One region of the Hydrogenophaga sp. H7 genome, then DNA from elsewhere that is predicted to be linked to it. Evidence: predicted binding sites of a transcription regulator. Region 1 holds the regulator's gene; the other holds the start of a gene.
What was found. Region 1 encodes sigma-54, which starts transcription at its own class of promoters, with help from an activator protein. Its sites were predicted from a motif close to TGGCANGNAANCTGCTTT; they were not measured.

Region 1 (10,868 bases):
CTGCCATCGGCCATCTGGGCGCTCTCGCGGCCTAAGCCGGGCTCGGGAGCGGCCTTGGCACCCACGGTGAAGGTGCGGGGCGCACGCGCACCGCGTTCGGCCGCCCGCACCTGGGCGCTCTGCCCTGCCACCCCGGCAGCCGCAATGCGCTCGCCATAGGGCGGGTTCAGCAGCATCACGCCGGGCTTGTCGGTCGGCGGCATGCGCTGCAGCGCGTCACCGCCACGCAGCTCCATCGCGAAGGCCACACCCGCGCGTTCGGCGTTGCGCTGCGCGAAGTCGACCATGCGGAAGGCCACGTCACTGCCGAACACGATGGGCTTGCGCCCGGCCGGCCACTCGCGGCGCTGCTTCGCGGCCTCGTCCTTGAGGGCGTGCCAGACGTGTGGCTGGAACGGCAGCAGCTTCTCGAACGCGAAGCGGCGCTGCAGACCGGGAGCGACCCGCAGCGCGATCTGTGCCGCCTCGATCGCCACCGTGCCGCTGCCGCAGCAGGGGTCGTACAGCGGCACGATGTCGTCCAGCGATTCGGCTTCGGCACCGTTCCAGCCGGTGGCGGCGATCATGGCCGCGGCCAGCGTTTCCTTCAGCGGCGCGTCGCCCTTGTCCTCGCGCCAGCCGCGCTTGAACAGCGGCTCGCCCGAGGTGTCGATGTAGAGGCTCACCGTGTCGGTGGTCAGGTGGGCGTAGAGCCGCACGTCGGGCCAGGTGGTGTTGACGCTGGGGCGCTCGCCGCGCTTGTCGCGGAAGCGGTCGCAGACTGCGTCCTTGATCTTGAGCGCCGCGAAGTTCAGGCTCTTGAGCGGGCTGTGCTGCGCCGTGACCTCGACCTTGATCGTCTGCTGCGGCGTGAACCAGATTTCCCAGGCGACCTCGCTGGCGGCCGCGTACAGGTCGTTCTCGCTGCGGTAGCCACCGTGCCAGAGCTGCACCAGCACGCGCTGCGCGAGCCGGCAGTGCAGGTTGAGCTTGAGCGCGTCGCGCCAGGACGCCAGCAGCGCCACACCGGCGCGCGACTTCTGCACCGCGGTCTCGCCCGTGATGCGCGTGACTTCGGCGGCGAGGTAGTCCTCCACGCCGGCGGCGCAGGGGAGGAAAAGATTCAATTGGTTCAAAGCGCTTTTCTCAGGTTCGCCGGCGCGATGCGCAGCGCCTCGCGGTATTTCGCGACCGTGCGGCGCGCGCACTCGATGCCCTGCTCCTTGAGCAGGTCCGAGAGCTGGTTGTCGGACAGCGGCTTGGTCGGCTCTTCGGACGCGATGAACTGCTTGAGCAGGGCGCGCACCGCCGTGCTCGACGCATTGCCGCCGGTCTCGGTTCCCAGGCTGGAGCCGAAAAAGTACTTGAGCTCGTAGGTGCCGAACGGCGTGGCCATGTACTTGGCCGTGGTCACGCGGCTGATGGTCGACTCGTGCAGGCCCAGCTCGTCGGCGATCTCGCGCAGCACCAGCGGGCGCATGGCCAGTTCGCCGTGCATGAAGAAGTTGCGCTGGCGCTCGACGATGGCGCTGGAGACGCGCAGGATGGTGTCGAAGCGCTGCTGGATGTTCTTGATGAACCAGCGCGCTTCCTGCAGCCGCTGCTGCATGGCCGCGTGGCCCGCTTCGCCGCCGGCCTCGCGCCGCCCCCGCAGGGCGTTGGCATAGACGTCGTGCACGCGCAGGCGCGGCATCACCTCGGCGTTGAGCGAGACCTTGAAACCGCGACCGGCGCGGGTGACGATCACGTCGGGCACCACCACGTTGCGCTCGACGTCGACGAAGCGCCGGCCCGGCTTGGGCTCCAGGCGGGCGATCAGCGCCAGCGCGGCGCGCACGGTCTCGTCGTCGTGCCCGGTGGCCGCACACAGGCGCTTGATGTCGCGCTTGGCCATCAGCTCCAGCGGCTGCTCGCAGATCGCCAGCGCCGCGCGGGCGGAGGGCGTGTTGCGCAGCTCCATGATCTGCAGCCGCAGGCACTCGCCCAGGTCGCGCGCGCCCACGCCCGTGGGCTCCATCTGCTGCAGCCACTGCAGGGCCATGCCCAGGCGCTGCTCAATGGCCTCGACTTCGTCGAAGCGCGGCTCTTCGTCGGCCGGCCGGCCCGCGGTCAGGCGCCAGCAGGCGCGCGCCAGCTCGTGCAGGCTGTCCTCCAGATACCCGTCGTCGTTGAGCGACTCGATCAGGAAGTACAGCGCCGCGCTGTCCTCGTCCGACAGGCGCAGGCAGCGCGCCTGCTCGTGCAGCTGGTCCTGAAGGCTAACCGGCACACGGGCCAGGTCGGCGGCCGTGGCGGTGTCGTCGTCGTCACCGCCGGAACCGCTGTTGCGCGCGGGTGCATCGCCGCCCCATTCGCTGTCGTCGGGCGCCATCTCGACGGTGCCGTCGCCTTCCCAGCTTTCTTCGACCGGCGCGGCGCCGTCCAGCCGACTCTCGACCTCGTCGCTGGCGCTGTCTGCGCTGTCGGCCTGGGTGGTGCGGGTGTCCGGTTCGGCGCTGCGCAGCTCGACCACCGGCTGCGCCGCTTCTTCCAGCTGCTCGCCGGCGACCACCGGTGCGTCCGCGGTCTGCACGCCGAAATCTTCGCGATCGGCCACTTCCTCGCCCCGTTCCAGGAACGGGTTCTCGTCGAGCATCTGCTCGACTTCCTGAGCCATCTCCAACGTGGACAGCTGCAACAGGCGGATCGACTGCTGCAGTTGCGGCGTGAGCGCGAGGTGCTGCGACACCCGCAGCGACAGACCTTGCTTCATCGGCTCATTCCGTCACATGCGGAAGTTCTCGCCCAGGTAGACGCGGCGCACCTCGGCGTTTTCGATGATCTCGGCGGTGGTACCGCTGGCCAGCACATGACCGTCGCTGATGATGTAGGCGTGGTCGCAGATGCCCAGGGTTTCGCGCACGTTGTGGTCGGTGATCAGCACACCGATGCCGCGCGACTTGAGGAAACTGATGATGTGCTGGATCTCCAGCACCGCGATCGGGTCGATGCCGGCGAAGGGCTCGTCCAGCAGGATGAACCGCGGCCGGGTGGCCAGCGCGCGGGCGATCTCCACGCGACGGCGCTCACCGCCCGAGAGGGCGGGCGCGGGCGAATCGCGCAGGTGGTCGACGCGCAGCTCCTTGAGCAGCTCGTCCAGCCGGGCATCGATCTCGCGCGCGGACAGCGGCTGGCCGTTCGCGTCCTGCTGCAGCTCCAGCACGGCGCGCACGTTCTGCGCCACCGTGAGCTTGCGGAAGATCGAGGCTTCCTGCGGCAGGTAGCCCAGCCCCAGCCGGGCACGGCGGTGGATGGGCAGGGACTCGATGCGGTGACCGTCCAGCAGGATCTCGCCACCATCGGCCCGCAGCAGGCCGACGATCATGTAGAACGACGTGGTCTTGCCGGCGCCGTTGGGACCCAGCAGTCCCACCACCTCGCCCTTGTCCACCGACAGGGACACGTCCTTGACCACCTTGCGGCTGCCATAGGACTTCTTGAGTCCCCGGACCTCCAGACGGCTGTGCGACGGCATGCCGCCCGACGGACTGGCGCTGGCGACGGTCTCCGTCACTTCTTGGGCTCGGTGATCTTGCCGCTGGGACGCAGCGTGGCCGGATCGGTCGCCGGGGCGGCGGGGCCGTTCTTCTCCTCTTCCGGGATCGGCGTGAGCATGGCGCGCACGCGGCCGGTGGGGTTGGCAGCGGTCTTGCTGGTGTCCCCACCCTTGACCGTGAACACCTCGGTCAGGCTGTTGTAGAGGATCTCGCTGCCCACGCTCTGGTCGTTGAGCAGGGTGCCGCGGTAGCGGCGCAGCACCGCGCGACCGGTGAACAGCACCGTCTGCGCCTTGCTGTCGTATTCGATGCGATCACCCTCGCCCTCGATCCATTCGTCCACGCCTTCCCGCTTCTGGCGGAAGAAACCGGCCTTTTCGGGGGTGCCCAGCAGCAGACCGTACTGATTGCCTTGCGGGTCCTGGCGCACGTCCAGCTTGGCACCGCGCATCAGGATGGTGCCCTTGGTGATCACCACGTTGCCTGTGAACACGCTGGTCTGGCGTGTCTCTTCGTAGCGCAGCGCATCGGCCTCCACGTTCATGGGCTTGTCCTTGTCGGCCTTTTCGGCCAGCGCCAGCAGGGGCAGCATCAGGCCAATGACGGCCAACATCCGGGCGATGGAACGGGGGGTTGGTGCGTGTGGGTGCATGGCGTTTGAGGGCACAGATCTTGCATTCATTGTAGCGGCGCCCAGAGCGTTTCGCCGCTGCGCCGGCACATTGTGCCCGCCATGAAACCAGGAAGCCCGCACAGGGCGGGCTCCGAAGGGAAGAGGGTCAGAAACCGGTCAGCCTTTGCGGGCCTCGGCAATCAGCGAGTCCGCCACCAGCAGGGTGCGCGGCCCTTGTCCGCCCACATAGAACTTGCCGGCGATGCCCAGGGCGGGCGTGCCTTCCACCTGGTAGGCGTCCTGCAGACCAACGGCCTTCTCCGCCAGCTTGGCAGCCTGGCCATTGAAGATGCCCAGAAACTGCTCGCGGTTGACACCCTGTTTTTCGATCCAGGCGGTGATGGCGGGCGCGGTCGTCAGCGGCTGGCGCTCTTCGTGGATCGCCTTGAACACCTTGACGTGCAGCGTGTCCACCAGGTTCAAGGCCTCCAGCGTGAAGTACAGGCGCTGCATCGGCACGAAGTTCTGGTTGAAGGCCACCGGCATGCGGCGCACCGTCACATGGGCCGGTTTGCGCTTGATCCACTCATGAAAGACCGGTTCAAAGTTGTAGCAGTGGATGCAGCTGTACGCGAAGAACTCGACCACCTCGACCTGCCCCGCCGGGCTCTCGGTCGGCGCCGGCTTGGCCAGCCGCTGGAAATCGGTGCCTTCCTTGAAGGCCACGCGCTGGGCCAGGGCCGGCGACAGGGTCAGCCCGCTGGCGGTGGCGGCACCAGCCACCAGGAGGCTGCGCGAAAAATCTCGACGATGCATGGAATCGGACTCCTTGAAATGACCTGAATCAGGCTCCCGGGACAGCGAAAAGTTCCTCGGTACCGTGCAATCAGCGCTGCACCCGCACCAGCGCCGCTTCCACCCCGTTCACCTCCAGCTGTTCGCGCGTGGCCTCGGCCATGGCCTTCTGGCCAAATGGTCCCATGCGGACACGGAACACGGTGCGCCCCGCCTGCTCGCGTTCGGTGATGGTGGCGTCCATGCCCAGCATGGCCAGCCGTGCTTTCTGCGCCTGCGCCTCTTCGGGAGACTTGAATGCCCCCGCCTGCACGAAGTAGGAGAAGGGGTCGGCCCCCTGCGCAGCCGCGGGCTCCGACGCCCCTCCGGCCTTGGCCCTCATGAGGTCGCCCAGCGGATCGCTGTCCGGCTTGGTGGCCGCGTCAGCGGCTTTGGCGGCCGGCGCCTTGTCGGGCTCCGCCGCTGAGGCGTCCTTCGGTGCCGCGTCGCCGGCGGCCGGCGGGGTCGTTTCGACTGGAGCCGGCAGCGGCGGCGGCTTGTTCACCAACCCGGCGTTCGGGTTCCAGCCCTTGTTGCGTTCGGCCTCGGCCGCATCGTCGGCCGGCTTGCGGGTGACACCGCGGTCCACGAAGGGCACCGGCACGCGCGTCACATACACAGCCACCGAGAGCGCCAGGCCCAGGCCGACGAGCAGGCCAACCACGAAGCCGACCAGGGTGCCACCACGCTGAGCGCGGGCCTGCGGGAATGAAATGTTCATGGGAGGTGGGAGGTTCACATCTTCTGCGGGGCGCTCACGCCCAGCACGGCCAGGCCATTGTGCAACACCTGTGCCGTTGCCCGGACCAGCGCCAGACGGGCGCGTTTGACCGCTTCGTCGTCCACCAGGATGCGCTCGGCGTCGTAGTAGCTGTGGTAGGCCGCGGCCAGCTCGCGCAGGTAGAAGGTCACGTCGTGCGGCGCAAAGCCCTCGGCTGCCGCGGTCAGCATGGCCGGGTACTTGGCCAGCAGCAGCATCAGCGACTGCGCGGCCGGCGTATCCAGGGGCGACAGGTCGGCGCCGGCGAGCGAATCCACGTCACCGCCCCAGGCCGCCAGCACCGAGCAGATGCGCGCGTGGGCGTACTGCACGTAGTAGACCGGGTTGTCGTTGTTCTTCTGCACCGCCAGGTCGACATCGAAGGTGTATTCGGTGTCGGGCTTGCGGCTGAGCAGGAAGAAGCGCACCGCGTCCTTGCTGGTCCACTCGATCAGGTCGCGCAGGGTCACATAGCTGCCAGCGCGCTTGCTGATCTTGACCTCTTCGCCGTTGCGCACCACGCGCACCATGGTGTGCAGCACGTAGTCCGGGTAGCCCTGGGGGATGCCCACGCCCGCGGCCTGCAGGCCGGCGCGCACGCGCGCAATCGTCCCATGGTGGTCGGTGCCCTGGATGTTGATGACCTTGGTGAAGCCGCGCTCCCACTTGGCGATGTGGTAGGCCACGTCGGGCACGAAGTAGGTGTACGAACCGTCGCCCTTGCGCATGACGCGGTCCTTGTCGTCGCCGTACTCGGTGGACTTGAGCCACAGCGCGCCGTCCTGCTCGTAGGTCTTGCCGGCCTCGCGCAGCTTCTGCACCGTCGCGTCCACGCGGCCACTGGTGTAGAGGCTGGATTCGAGGTAGTAGTTGTCGAACTTCACCGCGAAGGCCTTGAGGTCCAGGTCCTGCTCGTGGCGCAGGTAGGCCACGGCGAACAGGCGGATGTCGTCCAGCGCCTCGGGGTCGCCGCTGGCGGTGAATTCGCGGTCGTCGGAATGCACCGTCGTCTTCGCCAGGTAGTCGTTGGCGATGTCCTGGATGTAGTCGCCGTTGTAGGCGGCCTCGGGCCATTCGGCATCACCGGGCTTGAAGCCCTTGATGCGCAGCTGCGTGCTGGTGGCCAGCGTCCCGATCTGCACGCCCGCGTCGTTGTAATAGAACTCGCGGTACACGTCCCAGCCCTGGGTTTCATACAGGCTGCAGATCGCGTCGCCCAGCGCGGCCTGGCGGCCGTGGCCCACGTGCAGCGGGCCGGTGGGGTTGGCCGAGACGAACTCCACCATCAGGCGCTGGCCGTTGGACGGCTGGACGCCGAAGGCCTCGCCGGCCTGCAGCACCTCGGTCACGATGGCCTGCTTGGCCGCGGGCTTGAGCCGCAGGTTCAGGAAGCCGGGCCCGGCGATCTCGATGTCGGCCACCCACTGCTGGTAGACGGGCAGCGCCATCAGCGCGGCCTTGAGCTGCTCGCCCAGCTGGCGCGGGTTGGCTTTCAGCGGTTTGGCCAGCTGCATGGCGGCCGTGACGGCGTAGTCGCCATGGGCGGCGACCTTGGGCGATTCGAAGGCGGCCTTGTCGCCGGCACCGGGCGAGAGCTGGTCCAGCGCCTGCGCGAGGCCGGCCAGCAGTTCCTGTTTGATCTTGAGCATAGGGACGGGATTTTAGGTTCGGGAAAGCCCTGCCCCCGGCTGTCAGACAGCCTTAAGACAAACGCGGGTATCGTTTCCGGGCCCGTTTCGGGCGCTTCACCCCACAAGGCACCACATGAAACAACTGCTGACCCTGCTCGCCCTGACCGGAACCCTCTCCCTGGCCCTCGCCCAGACGGCGGCTCCTGCGGCCGCACCCGCCGCCGCTGCGGCACCCGCTCCCGCCGCGGCACCGGCGGCGGCCCCTGCGGCCGACAAGAAGCCGACCGCCCAGCAGAACCGCATGAAGACCTGCAATGCCGACCCGAAAGCCAAGACGCTCAAGGGCGACGAGCGCAAGGCCTTCATGAGCAAGTGCCTGAGCGGCGAGGAAGAGGCCGGCAACAGCCAGCAGAACAAGATGAAGACCTGCAACGAGGAGGCCGGCAAGAAGGCGCTCAAGGGCGATGTGCGCAAGAAGTTCATGAGCGAGTGCCTGAAGGGCTGATCAGCCCGCCACGGGCGGCAGGGCGGCATGCGCAGCCGCTTTGACCGCCTGCGTCAGCCGCTGCGCCGACAGCGGCTCGCGCGCCCAGTGCTGCCAGTACAGGGTCACGTCCACCGTGGCGCCGGGCAGCACTTCCTGCAGGCCCGGCCGCCCGGGCAGGTTCTGTTCGGGCACCATGCCCCAGCCCAGCCCCAGTTCGATCGCCCGCTCGAAGGCGTCCACCGCCGGCGCGTAGTGGCGCGGGTAGCTGGGCTGCCTCAGGCCGAAGTGCTGCAGCAGGAAGGCGTCCTGCAGCGCGTCCTTGCGATTGAAGATCACCGCCGGCTGGGCCAGCAACCGGTGGGGCGACACCGCCCCGCGCGGTGTGCGGCAGCGCTGCACCACCTCGGGCGCCGCCACACAGCGGTAGCGCATCACGCCCAGCGGCTCGGCCACGCAGCCGCGCATGGGTTCGGCCAGGGTGGTGACGCAGCCGATCACGTCGCCGCTGCGCAGCAGGTCGTGGGTGTGGTCCTGGTCGTCGATCATCACGTCCAGCAGCAGCCGGTGTTTCTGCAGCACCGGCGCCACGCCGGGCAGGAACCAGCTGGCCACGGAGTCGGCGTTGGTCGCCACGCTCAGGCTCTGCCAGGCCGCACCGGCCCGCGACTCGGCCCCGCCCTGGAGCCCCGCCAGCAGGTCGGCCTCCATCATCTGCAGCTGCTTCACATGGGCCAGCAGGGCCTGGCCGGCGGCCGTGGCGCGCACCGCCTTGCCGCGCACCAGCAGGCGCTGACCCAGGTGTTCTTCGAGCGACTTGATGCGCAGCGACACCGCCGCCAGCGTGAGGTTCAGGGCCTGGGCAGCCGGGCCGAAGCCGCGGTGCTCGACCACGGCGGCCAGGGCTTCGAGTTGGCGGGCGTCCAGCATGTCTGATTGAAACTTGAACGAACCAGAAACGGTTCAGCCCAGTTTAACCAGACAGCCCTTGCGTGGAAGTGGCCGCCACCATGGGCAGGCCGCTGTGGTCCTTGAGGCCGACGCCGGTCAGGCCCAGGCGCAGGCCTTCGTGCACCAGCCAGGCCAGGCGCCGCGCGGCGGTCACCGGGTCCTGGCCGGCCGGGCGCACGTTGGAGATGCAGTTGCGTTCGGCGTCGGTGCGGCCGACGCGCGGCGCGTGCGTGAGGTAGATGCCCACGCTGTCGGGCGAACTCAGCCCGGGGCGCTCGCCCACCACCATGGCCACCATGCGGGCACCCAGCAGCTCGCCCACCTCGTCGGCCACCGCCACCCGGGCCTGGCCTACCAGCACCGGCGGGCTCTGCACGAAGGCCCCGCCCAGCGCCTCGCGGATGGCACCGAACAGGGCCACGGTGTGGCGCTGGATGCCCAGGGCCGACAGGCCGTCGCCCACCACCAGGGCCAGGTCGGGCACGGGGTTGTCGGCGCGCCAAGCCTGCAGCGCGGCGACGCTGGCCTCATCCAGCCGGCGCCCCAGGTCGGGGCGCAGCAGGTACTCGTGGCGGTCGTGGGCCCGGCTGCGCAGCCGCAGCGGCGCGGGCCAGCCGTCGGCCTGCAGCTGTCCGGCCAGCAGGTCCATGTCCAGCGGCAGGTGGATGGCGTCGCGCGCCTGCGCATGAGCGAGGGTGAAGTCCAGCACCTCGCGCGTGGGCAAGCTGGCGCCGGCGCGCCCGAGGGCGATGCGCGCGGGCGTGAAACGTCTGAGGTGGGCCCAGGGGTCGGCGCTGACCTCGATGGTGTGGTGCGGTTCGTCCGGCACAGGCGAGAGGTCCTTCGTCATGCGGGCTCCGGCAGGGTCCACAGGCGCTGAGACAGCGGCAGCTGCGCCGAGGCGGGCAGCAGGCGGCCGTCGGCGCCGGTCACGCCCACGCGCTGCAGCCAGGCCTCGAACTCGGGTGCGCGCTTCAGGCCCAGCAGGTCGCGCAGCACCAGCGCATCGTGAAACGAGGTGCTCTGGTAGTTGAGCATCACGTCGTCGGCGCCGGGCACGCCGATCAGGAAGTTCAGCCCCGCGCTGGCCAGCAGCACCATGAGGTTGTCCATGTCGTCCTGGTCGGCCTCGGCGTGGTTGGTGTAGCAGATGTCGCAGCCCATGGGCAGGCCCAGCAGCTTGCCGCAGAAGTGGTCTTCCAGGCCGGCGCGGATGATCTGCTTGCCGTCGTAGAGGTATTCCGGGCCGATGAAGCCGACCACGGTGTTGACCAGCATGGGCCGGTAGCGCCGCGCCACCGCGTAGGCACGCGCCTCGCAGGTCTGCTGGTCCACGCCGTGGTGGGCGTTGGCCGAGAGCGCGCTGCCCTGCCCGGTCTCGAAATACATCACGTTGTCGCCCACCGTGCCGCGCTTGAGTTCAAGCGCCGCGGCGTGCGCCTCGTCCAGCAGTGCCAGCGTGATGCCGAAGGAGCGGTTGGCCGCCTCGGTGCCGGCGATGGACTGGAACACCAGGTCCACCGGCGCGCCGAGCTGCATGGCCTGCATCGTGTTGGTGACGTGGGTGAGCACGCAGCTCTGCGTGGGCACGGCGCCGCGCTCGATGACCTCGGCCAGCACGTGGTTGAGGCGCACCAGGTCGGGCACGCTGTCGGACACCGGGTTGACGCCGATCACCGCGTCGCCCGCGCCATGCAACAGGCCGTCGATCAGGCTGGCGACGATGCCGGCCGGGTCGTCGGTCGGGTGGTTGGGCTGCAGCCGAACGCTCAGGTGGCCGCGCAGGCCCACCGTGTTGCGAAAGCGCGTGACCACCTCGCATTTGCGCGCCACCAGCATCAGGTCCTGGTTGCGCATGATCTTGCTGACCGCGGCCACCATCTCGGGCGTGAGGCCGGGCGAGAGTCGTTCCAGCACCGCGGGCGTGGCCGCATCACTCAGCAGCCAGTCGCGGAAACCGCCCACGGTCAGCCCGCTGACCGGCGCGAAGGCGTCTTGATCGTGGCCGTCGATGATCAGCCGCGTGACCTCGTCGCTCTCGTAGGGAATCAGCGCCTCGTCGAGGAAGCGCTGCAGCGGC
Region 2 (10,868 bases), on a different contig from region 1:
ACGTGGCGGCCGACAGCCGCACCGACATGGTCCGCTCGGCCGTGGCCGTGGCCGTGCCGGCCGGCACCCCGCACCCGGACATCGCCACCGAAGCCGCGCTCAAGGCCGCGGTGCTGGCCGCGCCCACGCTCGGCTACTCCACCGGTCCCAGCGGTGTGCAACTGGCGAAGCTGTTCGAGCGCTGGGGCATTGCGCAGCAGATCGCACCGCGCATCGTCACGCCGCCGCCAGGCACCTCGGTGGCGTCGCTGATCGCCAAAGGCGAGGTTGCGCTGGGCTTCCAGCAGCTCAGCGAAATGACGGGGGTTCCGGGCATCGACGTGATCGGCGGTCTGCCCGAGGCCGTGCAGATCGTCACCACCTTCTCGGCGGCCCGCGCCACCGTGAGCACCCAGGCCGGGGCCGTGCAAGGCTTCCTTGACTTCCTGGCCAGCCCGCAGACCGCCGACCTCAAGCGCCGGCACGGCATGACGCCGGCCTGACAAGGGCTTCGGCCGCCCCCCGGGCGCGGCGCGGTCAGGGGGTGGCGGCGGCGCGCTGCTGGAGCGCCCAGTAGGCCAGCCCCATCGACGTGTCGGCGGCAACACCGCCGCCCAGGGTTTCCGGCAGCTTGGGATACACGCCGTCGTAGTTCACGATGGCAATCGCGTCCTCTGGCCGCCACAGGCCTTCGGCCGCAATCGCGTTGTAGGTCGCCTGAAAGGCGGCCAGCCAGTCCGGGCTGGTGCTGAACGCATTGCTCGCAAACCAGATGAAGGGCCGGCCGCGCACGTGGGTCTCACGGATCGCCCGGCGGAACGCCTCGCCGAGCTTCCCGCTGGTGCAGGCACCCAGCGGACACTCGATGAAGGTGCCTTTGCTGCTGCGGAAAGCCAGCACCGCGTTGGCATTCGCGTAGATGTACCTGGGGGTTGGTGGGGTCGAAGTTCTGCGGCTGCCAGCCGGTGTAGACGGCTCCGTAGCGGCGGCTCGCCGGCGCGGTGGGGTCGGTGTAGATCGCTTCGGCCTGGGCCACGGTGCGACCATTCCAGCGGCTGGTGTCGCTGGTGTAGAAGGCGATGGCCTCCGGGTTGAGGCTCTGGTCCATGTCCGGGTAGAGCACCTGGAGGTTGTTGAACGCGAGAAGCGGCAGCCACGCAGACGTGCCCGGGGGCACCGGGTATTCGGTGATCAGGTTCCGCGTGGTCATCTTGCGGATGAGGTTCGCGCTCTGTTCGTCCGTGATCTTGGCGTTGTTGCCCCAGATGCCATGCGCGTTCTGGCGCACGTAGGTCCACTGTGCGTCCAGCGCGGCGTTGTCGGCCAGCTGGTTGTTGCCGTGCAGGGAAATGAAGACCCGCGGCCGGTTGGGGCCGGTCGGGCCGCAAGGCGGGCTGGCGCAGGCCGAGACCATCACGTGGTAACCCACGCCTTCGTACCGGTGCGTCGCGGTCATGGTGGCCTGCAGGCGCAGGCTTTCTTCCTCGCTGGCGGTGTAGAAGTGCACGCCCTGGCGCACCACGAGGAAGCGGTAGAGCGGCGTGAACCCGGCCGCTGGCGTCTGGCTGGCGTAGTAGGCGATGCCCTCGTAAGTGAACTGCGGGAGGTTGGCCTCGACATTGGCCCGCTCGGCCTCGCTGATGGTGTAGAAGTGGACACCGGTCTGCGTGTTGTAGAAGCGGTGCACCGGGCTCAGCCCGGCTCCGGCGGCGCCGGCCGCGTAGAAGGCCTCGCCCTCCGGGCTCATGTGGGCCGCGGTCCGGTACACCGCCTCGCGCTCTTCGATGCTGGTGGTGTAGAAGTGCGCGCCCGTGCCCGTGTTGTAGAAGCGGAACACCGCCACCCGGCCCGAAGCGGCCTTGCGCACATTCGCCACCCCGAGCGAGACAGGCACCGCGTCTGCGCCGCCGGTCGAAGACGTCGTCCTCGCGACCACGCCAGCACCGGCCGCCTGCTGCCGGGCGCTGGCCTCCTGGTCTGTCTGGCCACCACCACAGGCGGTCAGAAGACCCGCGGACAACACCGCCCACGCCACACCTCGCTTCAACCACACCATGGGCACCCTCTGCTTCCGGAAAACGCACGAACCCGGAATTGGACCCGAATCCCCCGCCGTCATCCGGCTCCAGCCCGCCGGGCTGACAGGCGGCGCCGTTTCACCCACCAGTCGGTGCGTCGTGCACACCGCGCGGCGGCACGAATGTTGCTGCCACCCCGGGGCATGAAATCGGCCTTCTGTTTCCTCATTGCCGCCAAGCGCTGTGAAATCGCCGGCCTGCAACAGCTGGCGCTGACCAGCGCCCTGGTCAACGCCACCGGCCGCTTCATCCATGCGCTGCAGCGCGAGCGCGGCCTGTCCAACCTGTACCTCGCCTCGCAAGGCCAGCACTGGGCCGATGAGCGCCTGGCCCAGGTGGCGTGCTGCGACGAGCTGCAGGCCGAGGTGCGCGCCTCCTTCGACACCCTGGACACCGAGACCCCGCGCGCCGGCAACGGCGCCCGCCTGTTCAGCCGCATCGCCTATGTGCTGCAGGGCCTGGACGCCCTGCCCCTGCTGCGCCTGCGTGTGCAGACACAGGTCTGGAGCGCCGCACGCGCCACCGCCGGCTACATCCGCCTGATCAACGGCCTGCTGGCGGTGGTGTTCGAGGCCGCCGACAGCGCCTCGGACCCCGACATCTCGCGCCGCCTGGTGGCCCTGTTCAACTTCATCCAGGGCAAGGAATTCGCCGGCCAGGAACGCGCCACCGGCTCGGCCCTGTTTGCGGCGGGCTGCGCGCAGGCCGACGGCCAGCAGCGCCTGCTGCACCTGATCGACTCGCAGGAACGCTGCCTGCAGGTGTTCGCCGACTTCGCCAGCGAGCCGCTGCGCGAGGCCTGGGCCGCCGTGCAGCGGCACGACACGCAGGCCTCGCTGGAGCGGCTGCGCCGCATCCTGGCCACCTCGCTGCCCGGCGGCCCGCTGGACACCGGCCTGAGCCAGATCTGGTTCGACGCCTGCACCGCCCGCATGGACACCATGAAGACGGTGGAGGACGCGCTGGCCGCCGAGCTGGAGGCCCTGTGCCACCAGCGCCTGGCGGCCGCCACCCGCGACCTGGCCGACTTCCAGAAGTGGCAGCGCGCCGAGTCGCTGGGCGAGGACCTGCCCGAGCACGGCGACTTCTTCGACGAAGGCCAGGCCGCCCCCGCGCCGCCGGTGAACCTGGGGCACCCGGTGCAGGCCTACGGCCCGCAGGTGGAACGCTCGATCCTCGAACTGGTGCACGAACAGGCGCAGCGCCTGCAGCAGATGGGTGACGAGCTGGACATGGTCCGTGCCAGCCTGAACGAACGCAAGATCGTCGAACGCGCCAAGGGCCTGCTGATGGCACACCGCCAGCTCAGCGAGCACGAGGCGCACAAGACGCTGCGCCAGATGGCGATGAACCAGAACCGGCGCCTGGTGGACGTGGCGCAGGCGGTGCTGGCCATGGCCGAGATCCTGCCGCCGGGCCTGCGCTGAGCCGCCCTGCTGCGGCGCACAAAAGCTGTGCCGCACCACAACAGCGCACCAGTTTGAAGCCACCCCGACGGCGTCCGCCGCCCCACCGCCTCACTGAGCGTTTCAAAAAACACATACAAATCAAAAACTTACCCCAACACGGCGGCACAGAGCAACAAGCTGGCACGGTCCGTGCTGAAGGATGGACAACGGGACGTGCCAATGGCGGCACACCCTCCCGACCGTCTCAGGACACTCAGGACAACGGCGTCCATTTCTCGCCCCCGACAGGGGGGCCTGGAATGGGCGCCGTTTTGTTTTTCCGGTTTCAGTTTTTGGTTTTTTTCTTCACAGGAGTTGAGCATGAACGACCACCGCGCCACGACACCCGAGACCGCCGCCGCGCCCGCCGCCGACAGCGGCTCGCGCCGCGACTTCATCAAGAAGGGCGCGGCCGCCGCCACCGTCTTCTCCACCCTGGGCCACAGCGGCGTCTGGGCCGCCGGCTCCGACGCGCCGGAGAAGACCGAGGTCAAGATCGGTTTCATCCCGCTGACCGACTGCGCCAGCGTGGTGATGGCCAGCGTGCTGGGCTTCGACAAGAAATACGGCGTGACCATCGTGCCGACCAAGGAGGCGAGCTGGGCCGGCGTGCGCGACAAGCTGGTCAACGGCGAGCTGGACTTCGCCCACGTGCTCTATGGCCTGGTCTACGGTGTGCACATGGGCACGGCCGGCCCCAAGAAGGACATGGCGGTGCTGATGAGCCTGAACAACAACGGCCAGGCGATCACGCTGTCCAAGGCGCTGGCCGACAAGGGCGCGGTGGACGGCCCGTCCCTGGCCAGGTTCATGGCCGCCAACAAACGCGAGTACACCTTCGCGGGCACCTTCCCGACCGGCACCCACGCCATGTGGATGCACTACTGGCTGGCCGCCGCGGGCATCAACCCGCTGTCGGGCGCCAAGCTGATCACCGTGCCGCCGCCGCAGATGGTGGCCAACATGCGCGTGGGCAACATGGACGGCTTCTGCGTGGGCGAGCCCTGGAACCACCGCGCCATCATGGACGGCATCGGCATCACGGCCAACACCACGCAGGACCTCTGGAAGGACCACCCTGAAAAGGTGCTGGGCACCACGGCCGAGTTCACCAAGAAGTACCCCAACACCACGCGCGCCGTGATGATGGCCGTGCTCGAAGCCAGCAAGTGGATCGATGCCGGTCTGCAGAACAAGCTGAAGATGGCCGAGACCGTGGCGCAGAAGGCCTACATCAACACCGGTGTCGACGCGATCAACCAGCGCATTCTGGGCCGTTACCAGAACGGCATGGGCAAGACCTGGGACGACCCCAACCACATGAAGTTCTTCAACGACGGCAAGGTCAACTTCCCCTACCTGTCCGACGGCATGTGGTTCCTCACCCAGCACAAGCGCTGGGGCCTGATCAAGAGCCACCCCGACTACCTCGGCATCGCGAAGCAGATCAACCAGATCGAGCTCTACAAGTCCGTCGCAGGCGCCATGGGCATCAGCGTGCCCAAGGACCCGATGCGCAGCAGCAAGCTGATGGACGGCGTGGTGTGGGACGGCAAGGACCCCGCCAAGTACGCCGACGGCTTCGCCATCAAGGCCTGACCCTTCACAAGGAGCACCACCATGGTCGCCGCTGTTTTTCACATGCCGCTGGAGGCTTCGGCCCCGCCCGCCGCCAGCCCCACCACCTCGCCGATCGCCAAAGCCATGACCGCCTCTCAAGCCAGGCCCGCCGCAGCGCCCCCTGCTCCGAAAAAGCCCGCGGTCGATCTGCGCAGCTTCTGGATGGCCGTGCTGCCGCCGGTGCTGGGTCTGGCGGTGCTCGTGCTGGTCTGGCAGGCCATCGCGTCCACCTCCAACAGCGGCATACCCAAACCGGCCGAGACCTGGGCGCAGGCGGTGCAGGTGTTCTCCGACCCGTTCTACCGCAACGGTCCGAACGACCAGGGCGTGGGCTGGAACGTGCTGGCCTCGCTGCAGCGCGTGGCCATCGGCTTCGGCATGGCGGCGCTGGTGGGCATCCCGGCGGGCTTTGCCATCGGCCGCTCGGTCTTCCTCTCGCGCATGTTCAACCCGCTCATCAGCCTGCTGCGCCCGGTCTCGCCGCTGGCCTGGCTGCCCATCGGTCTGCTGGTGTTCAAGGGCGCCAACCCGGCCGCCATCTGGACCATCTTCATCTGCTCGATCTGGCCCATGGTCATCAACACCGCGGTGGGCGTGCAGCGCGTGCCGCAGGACTACATGAACGTGGCCCGCGTGCTCAACCTCAGCGAGTGGAAGATCTTCACCAAGATCCTGTTCCCCGCCGTGCTGCCCTACCTGCTGACCGGCGTGCGCCTGGCGGTGGGCACCGCCTGGCTGGTGATCGTAGCGGCGGAGATGCTGACCGGCGGCGTGGGCATCGGCTTCTGGGTCTGGGACGAGTGGAACAACCTCAACGTCTCCAGCATCATCATCGCCATCTTCGTGATCGGCATCGTCGGCCTGCTGCTGGAGTTCGCGCTCATCAAGCTGGCCTCTCTCTTCACCTATGAGGAAGTGAAAGCATGAACACGAAGTACATCGACATCCAGGGCGTCGAGCAGACCTTCAAGACCAGAAAGGGCCTGTTCCCCGCGCTCAAGGACATCAACCTCTCCGTCGCCAAAGGCGAGTTCGTCGCGCTGATCGGCCACTCGGGCTGCGGCAAGTCCACACTGCTGAACCTGATCGCCGGCCTGACCACGCCCACCAGCGGCGTGCTGCTGTGCGCCGACAAGGAAATCGCTGGCCCTGGCCCCGAGCGCGCCGTGGTGTTCCAGAACCATTCGCTGCTGCCCTGGCTGACCTGCTACGAGAACATCTTCCTGGCTGTGGAGCGGGTGTTCGGCCGCACCGAAACCCGCATCCAGCTGAAGGTGCGCACCGATGCGGCGCTGGAACTGGTGGGCCTGAAGGCCGCCGCGCAGAAGCGCCCCGGCGAAATCTCGGGCGGCATGAAGCAGCGCGTGGGCATTGCCCGTGCGCTGTCGATGGAGCCCAAGGTGCTGCTGATGGACGAGCCCTTCGGCGCGCTGGACGCGCTCACCCGCGCCAAGCTGCAGGACGAGCTGCTGGAGATCGTCGGCAAGACCCACGCCACCGTGGTCATGGTCACGCACGACGTGGACGAGGCGGTGCTGCTGTCCGACAAGATCGTGATGATGACCAACGGGCCGGCCGCCACCATCGGCGAGGTGCTGAGCGTCGACCTGCCGCGCCCGCGCCACCGCGTCGCCCTGGCCGACGATCCGCAGTACCAGCAGCACCGCAAGGCGGTCATCGACTTCCTCTACACGCGCCAGGCGCACGTCGAGAAAGCCGCCTGAGCGCACGCACCCCAAGCTGGTGCATCCCGCCCGTGATTCGACGGGCACGAAGCTTGCAAGAAATCGGGCGAAGGCTGACGAAGGCCTTCCCTCTCTGCGCCACGCCGCGTTCGCGGTGAACAGGCGCCTCCGCGACCGCAGCGCCCGCCCGGGTGGCCTGCGGCCGTGGTGCATCCACCCCGCCCCACTCCACAGACCACGACCATGGCCGGATTCCGCTCGTTCCTCCAAAGTGGCCACACGCCCACGCTGTTCGCCGCCTTTTTCTACCTGATGTTCTCCTTCGTCATCTGGGTGATGAACGGCGCCATGGCCCCCTTCATCAGCGAGGAGTTCAACCTCACCGCCGCTCAGAAGGGCCTGCTGCTGTCCATCCCCATCGTGGCCGGCGCCATCATGCGTTTCCCCCTGGGCCTGCTGGCGCAGTACGTGGGCCGCAAGACCGCCACGCTGGTCGAGCTGAGCCTGATCACGCTGACCATGGCCTTCGGCTACTTCTTCGTGCACAGCTACGACGACCTGCTGAAGATGGCGCTGCTGCTGGGCGTAGCCGGCGCCAGCTTCGGCGTGGCCATGTCGCTGGGCGCGGGCTGGTACCCGCCGAAATACAAGGGACTGGCCATGGGCCTCGTGGGCGCGGGCAATGTGGGCACCGCCGTGGCCGCGCTGCTCGCGCCGCCGCTGGCGCAGACGTTCGGCTGGCAGACGGTGTACGGCTTCGCCGCCCTCGCCTCCTTCGTGCCCATGCTGGTGGTGGCCTTCATGGCCAAGGAACCGCCCGACCGCGACGAACATGCGAACCTGAAAGACCACCTGGCCTGCCTGCTGGAGAAGGACGGCTGGGTGTTCAGCCTGATCTACGTCGTCACCTTCGGCGGCTTCATCGGCATCACCACCTTTCTGCCCACCTACTACTACGACCAGTTCGGCGTGAGCAAGGTGCAGGCCGGCCAGCTCACCATGCTCGCCGCCTTCATGGGCGCCGCAGTGCGCGTCTTCGGCGGCTGGATTTCGGACCACTGGGGCGGTGTCAACACCCTGACCGTGGTGCTGGTGGTGGTGGCCGCGGCGCTGGTCGGCGTGGGCCTGTCCTCGCAGTCCATCGTGCTCACCACCCTGCTGCTCATCGTGTGTTTTGCTGCGCTGGGCGCGGGCAACGGTGCGTTGTTTCAGTTGGTACCGCTGCGCTGGCCCACCTCCACCGCCGTGGCCGGCTCGATGATCGGAGAGATCGGCGCCCTCGGCGGCGGCCTGGTGCCCATGCTCATGGGCCAGTCCAAACAGAACACCGACAGCTTCCTCACCGGCTTCATCGTGCTGGCCGTGTTTTCGCTGCTGATGCTGGGTGTGATGCGCAAGATGCAGGTGCGCTGGACGCGGACCTGGGCGGAGAAAGGTGGGCGGGCGCGGACCGCGTGACGGGCCTACCCGCAACCGGCTGAGGGGTATGAGCCGCGAAGAGGGCGCCAGCGAAAGAAGTGACTACATTCATCAGCCATGAATGCAAGCACCACGACGCCCCAGACTCCACCGCCTCGCCCGAAAACCTCGACCGACAAGAGCAAGATCCGCTTCCTGTTGCTGGAAGGCATTCACCCCTCGGCCGTCGAGGTGCTGCGCGCGGCGGGCTACAGCCAGATCGAGAGCCTTCCAGGGGCCCTGCCCGACGATGAACTCAAGGCCAAGATCGCCGACGTGCACTTTCTGGGCATCCGCTCGCGCACCCAGCTCACCGCCGAGGTGCTGAGCCACACCCACCGCCTGGCCGCCGTGGGCTGCTTCTGCATCGGCACCAACCAGGTGGACCTGGCCGCGGCGCGCGAACGCGGCATCGCGGTGTTCAACGCCCCCTTCTCCAACACCCGTTCGGTGGCCGAACTGGTGCTGGCCGAAGCCATCCTGCTGATGCGCGGAGTCCCCGAAAAGAACGCCGTGGCGCACCGCGGCGGCTGGCTGAAATCGGCCAGCAACTCGTTCGAGATCCGCGGCAAGACACTGGGCATCGTGGGCTATGGCGCCATCGGCACGCAACTCTCGGTGCTGGCCGAAGCGCTGGGCATGCAGGTGGTGTTTTTTGACGTCGCGACCAAGCTGCCACTGGGCAACGCCAGACCGCTCACCAGCCTGGACGAGCTGATGGCCACCGCCGACGTGGTGAGCCTGCACGTGCCCGAAACGCCCGCCACGCAATGGATGATCGGCGCCGCCCAGATCGCGCGCATGAAGCCCAGCGCCGTGCTGATCAACGCCTCGCGCGGCACCGTGGTGCAGGTGGACGCGCTGGCCAGCGCGCTGCAAAACCAGTCCTTGCTCGGAGCCGCCATCGACGTCTTCCCCGAAGAGCCCCACAGCAACAAGGACACGTTCGAATCGCCCCTGCGCGGCCTGGACAACGTGATCCTCACGCCGCACATCGGCGGCTCCACGCTGGAGGCGCAGGAGAACATCGGCATCGAGGTGGCGGAAAAGCTGGTCAAGTACAGCGACAACGGCACCACCACCTCGGCCGTCAACTTTCCCGAGGTGGCCCTGCCCGCGCACCCCGGCAAACACCGCCTGCTGCACATCCATCGCAATGTGCCCGGCGTGCTCTCCGGCATCAACCGCATTTTTTCGAACCACCAAATCAACATCTCGGCGCAGTACCTGCAGACGCGCGACGACGTGGGCTACGTGGTGATGGACATCGACGCTGCGCACTCCGAGCTGGCGCTGGCCGAGCTGGCGCGCGTGCCGGGCACCCTGCGCAGCCGCGTGCTGTTCTGAGGGCTGGCGCCGCACCTGCTGGCCGCCAGCCAGTCGCAGGATGCGCAAGAAGCGTCAGCGCACGGGCAGGCTTGTGCGGACACCATAAAACGGCACAATGCCGTGAAATGGCCAGCGACCTCTCCACTCGGCCAGGCTGCACAGCTCACTCACTCACCATCCATTCGGAAGACCAGATGCGCCACCTGGTGGATCACGCGGACCGCCTCCAGTCCGAGCAGGCTGGCTGAGGGAACGGCTCATGCGGGTCTTCAACATCTTCCGCTACGACCCGGACAAGGATGTAGCGCCGCGCATGCAGCGCTACCAGATCGACGTGCATCCGGGCGACCGGATGCTGCTGGATGTCCTGATCCGACTCAAGGCCATGGACCCGACACTGAGCTTCCGCCGGTCCTGCCGCGAGGGTGTCTGTGGTTCAGACGCCATGAACATCAATGGCAAGAACGGGCTGGCCTGCCTCACCAACATGACGACCTTGCCGCAGACCGTGACCCTCAAGCCACTGCCTGGGCTGCCGGTGGTGCGCGACCTGTTCGTCGACATGACCGGATATTTCAAGCAGTACCACTCGGTCAAGCCGTGGCTCATGACCGAGTCGCCGCCACCATCCCGGGAGCGACTGCAGTCCAGCCAAGCCCGTGAAGAACTCAACGGCCTGTACGAATGCATTCTGTGCGCCTGCTGTTCGAGCGCGTGCCCGAGCTTCTGGTGGAACCCGGACAAGTACGTTGGCCCTGCTGGCCTGCTACAGGCCTACCGATTTCTCGTGGACAGTCGCGATGAGGCCACCGGAGCAAGGCTGGACAACCTGCACGACCCCTATCGCCTGTTCCGCTGTCGCACCATCCTGAACTGCACCGATGTGTGCCCCAAGGGTCTGAACCCGGCACTGGCCATCGGCAAGATCAAGGAAATGATGGTGCGGCGCGCTGCCTGACTCAGTCAGGCGCAACCCCCAGCACCGCAAACGCCGCCTGCAAGCGCGCCTCGTACCGCTGCCTGAACGCGGCCACTTCGTCGGGCGTCCACTCCTCAAACCCCGCGCCGCTCTTCATGCCGGTGCGACCCTGCCTCACCAGATCGGCCACGCAGGCCGGCGGGGTGCTGATGTTCGACAGGCTGGGGTAGACCGACGCGCCGGAGGCGACGTGTGTGTCCCATCCGGACATTTCTTTCTGCGCCATGGGGCCAAGCGCGGCGAAGCGGAAACCGAAGCCGAAGCGCACCGCGTCGTCGATGTCCTGCGGGGT

Region 2: BC358_RS18465 (CmpA/NrtA family ABC transporter substrate-binding protein) is a predicted target of sigma-54. The motif match lies at 3,645-3,662, and genes of this name have one in related genera.

What each region holds. Positions count from the first base shown of each region.
Region 1 is NZ_MCIC01000020.1:167,972-178,839, reverse strand. Features, by position in the region: gene BC358_RS21565 (class I SAM-dependent RNA methyltransferase) at 1-1,115, opposite strand, end outside; gene BC358_RS21560 (RNA polymerase factor sigma-54) at 1,112-2,731, opposite strand; gene lptB (LPS export ABC transporter ATP-binding protein) at 2,744-3,493, opposite strand; gene lptA (lipopolysaccharide transport periplasmic protein LptA) at 3,529-4,128, opposite strand; gene BC358_RS21545 (thiol:disulfide interchange protein DsbA/DsbL) at 4,306-4,944, opposite strand; gene BC358_RS21540 (SPOR domain-containing protein) at 5,015-5,683, opposite strand; gene argS (arginine--tRNA ligase) at 5,698-7,371, opposite strand; gene BC358_RS21530 (PsiF family protein) at 7,487-7,858, shown strand; gene BC358_RS21525 (HTH-type transcriptional regulator ArgP) at 7,859-8,767, opposite strand; gene eutC (ethanolamine ammonia-lyase subunit EutC) at 8,811-9,638, opposite strand; gene BC358_RS21515 (ethanolamine ammonia-lyase subunit EutB) at 9,635-10,868, opposite strand, start outside.
Region 2 is NZ_MCIC01000018.1:164,351-175,218, forward strand. Features, by position in the region: gene BC358_RS18445 (substrate-binding domain-containing protein) at 1-482, shown strand, start outside; gene BC358_RS18450 (hypothetical protein) at 517-771, opposite strand; gene BC358_RS18455 (hypothetical protein) at 779-1,999, opposite strand; gene BC358_RS18460 (nitrate regulatory protein) at 2,201-3,484, shown strand; gene BC358_RS18465 (CmpA/NrtA family ABC transporter substrate-binding protein) at 3,827-5,104, shown strand; gene ntrB (nitrate ABC transporter permease) at 5,126-6,052, shown strand; gene BC358_RS18475 (ABC transporter ATP-binding protein) at 6,049-6,849, shown strand; gene BC358_RS18480 (nitrate/nitrite transporter) at 7,054-8,268, shown strand; gene serA (phosphoglycerate dehydrogenase) at 8,347-9,615, shown strand; gene BC358_RS18490 (succinate dehydrogenase iron-sulfur subunit) at 9,857-10,555, shown strand; gene BC358_RS18495 (3-hydroxyacyl-CoA dehydrogenase NAD-binding domain-containing protein) at 10,557-10,868, opposite strand, start outside.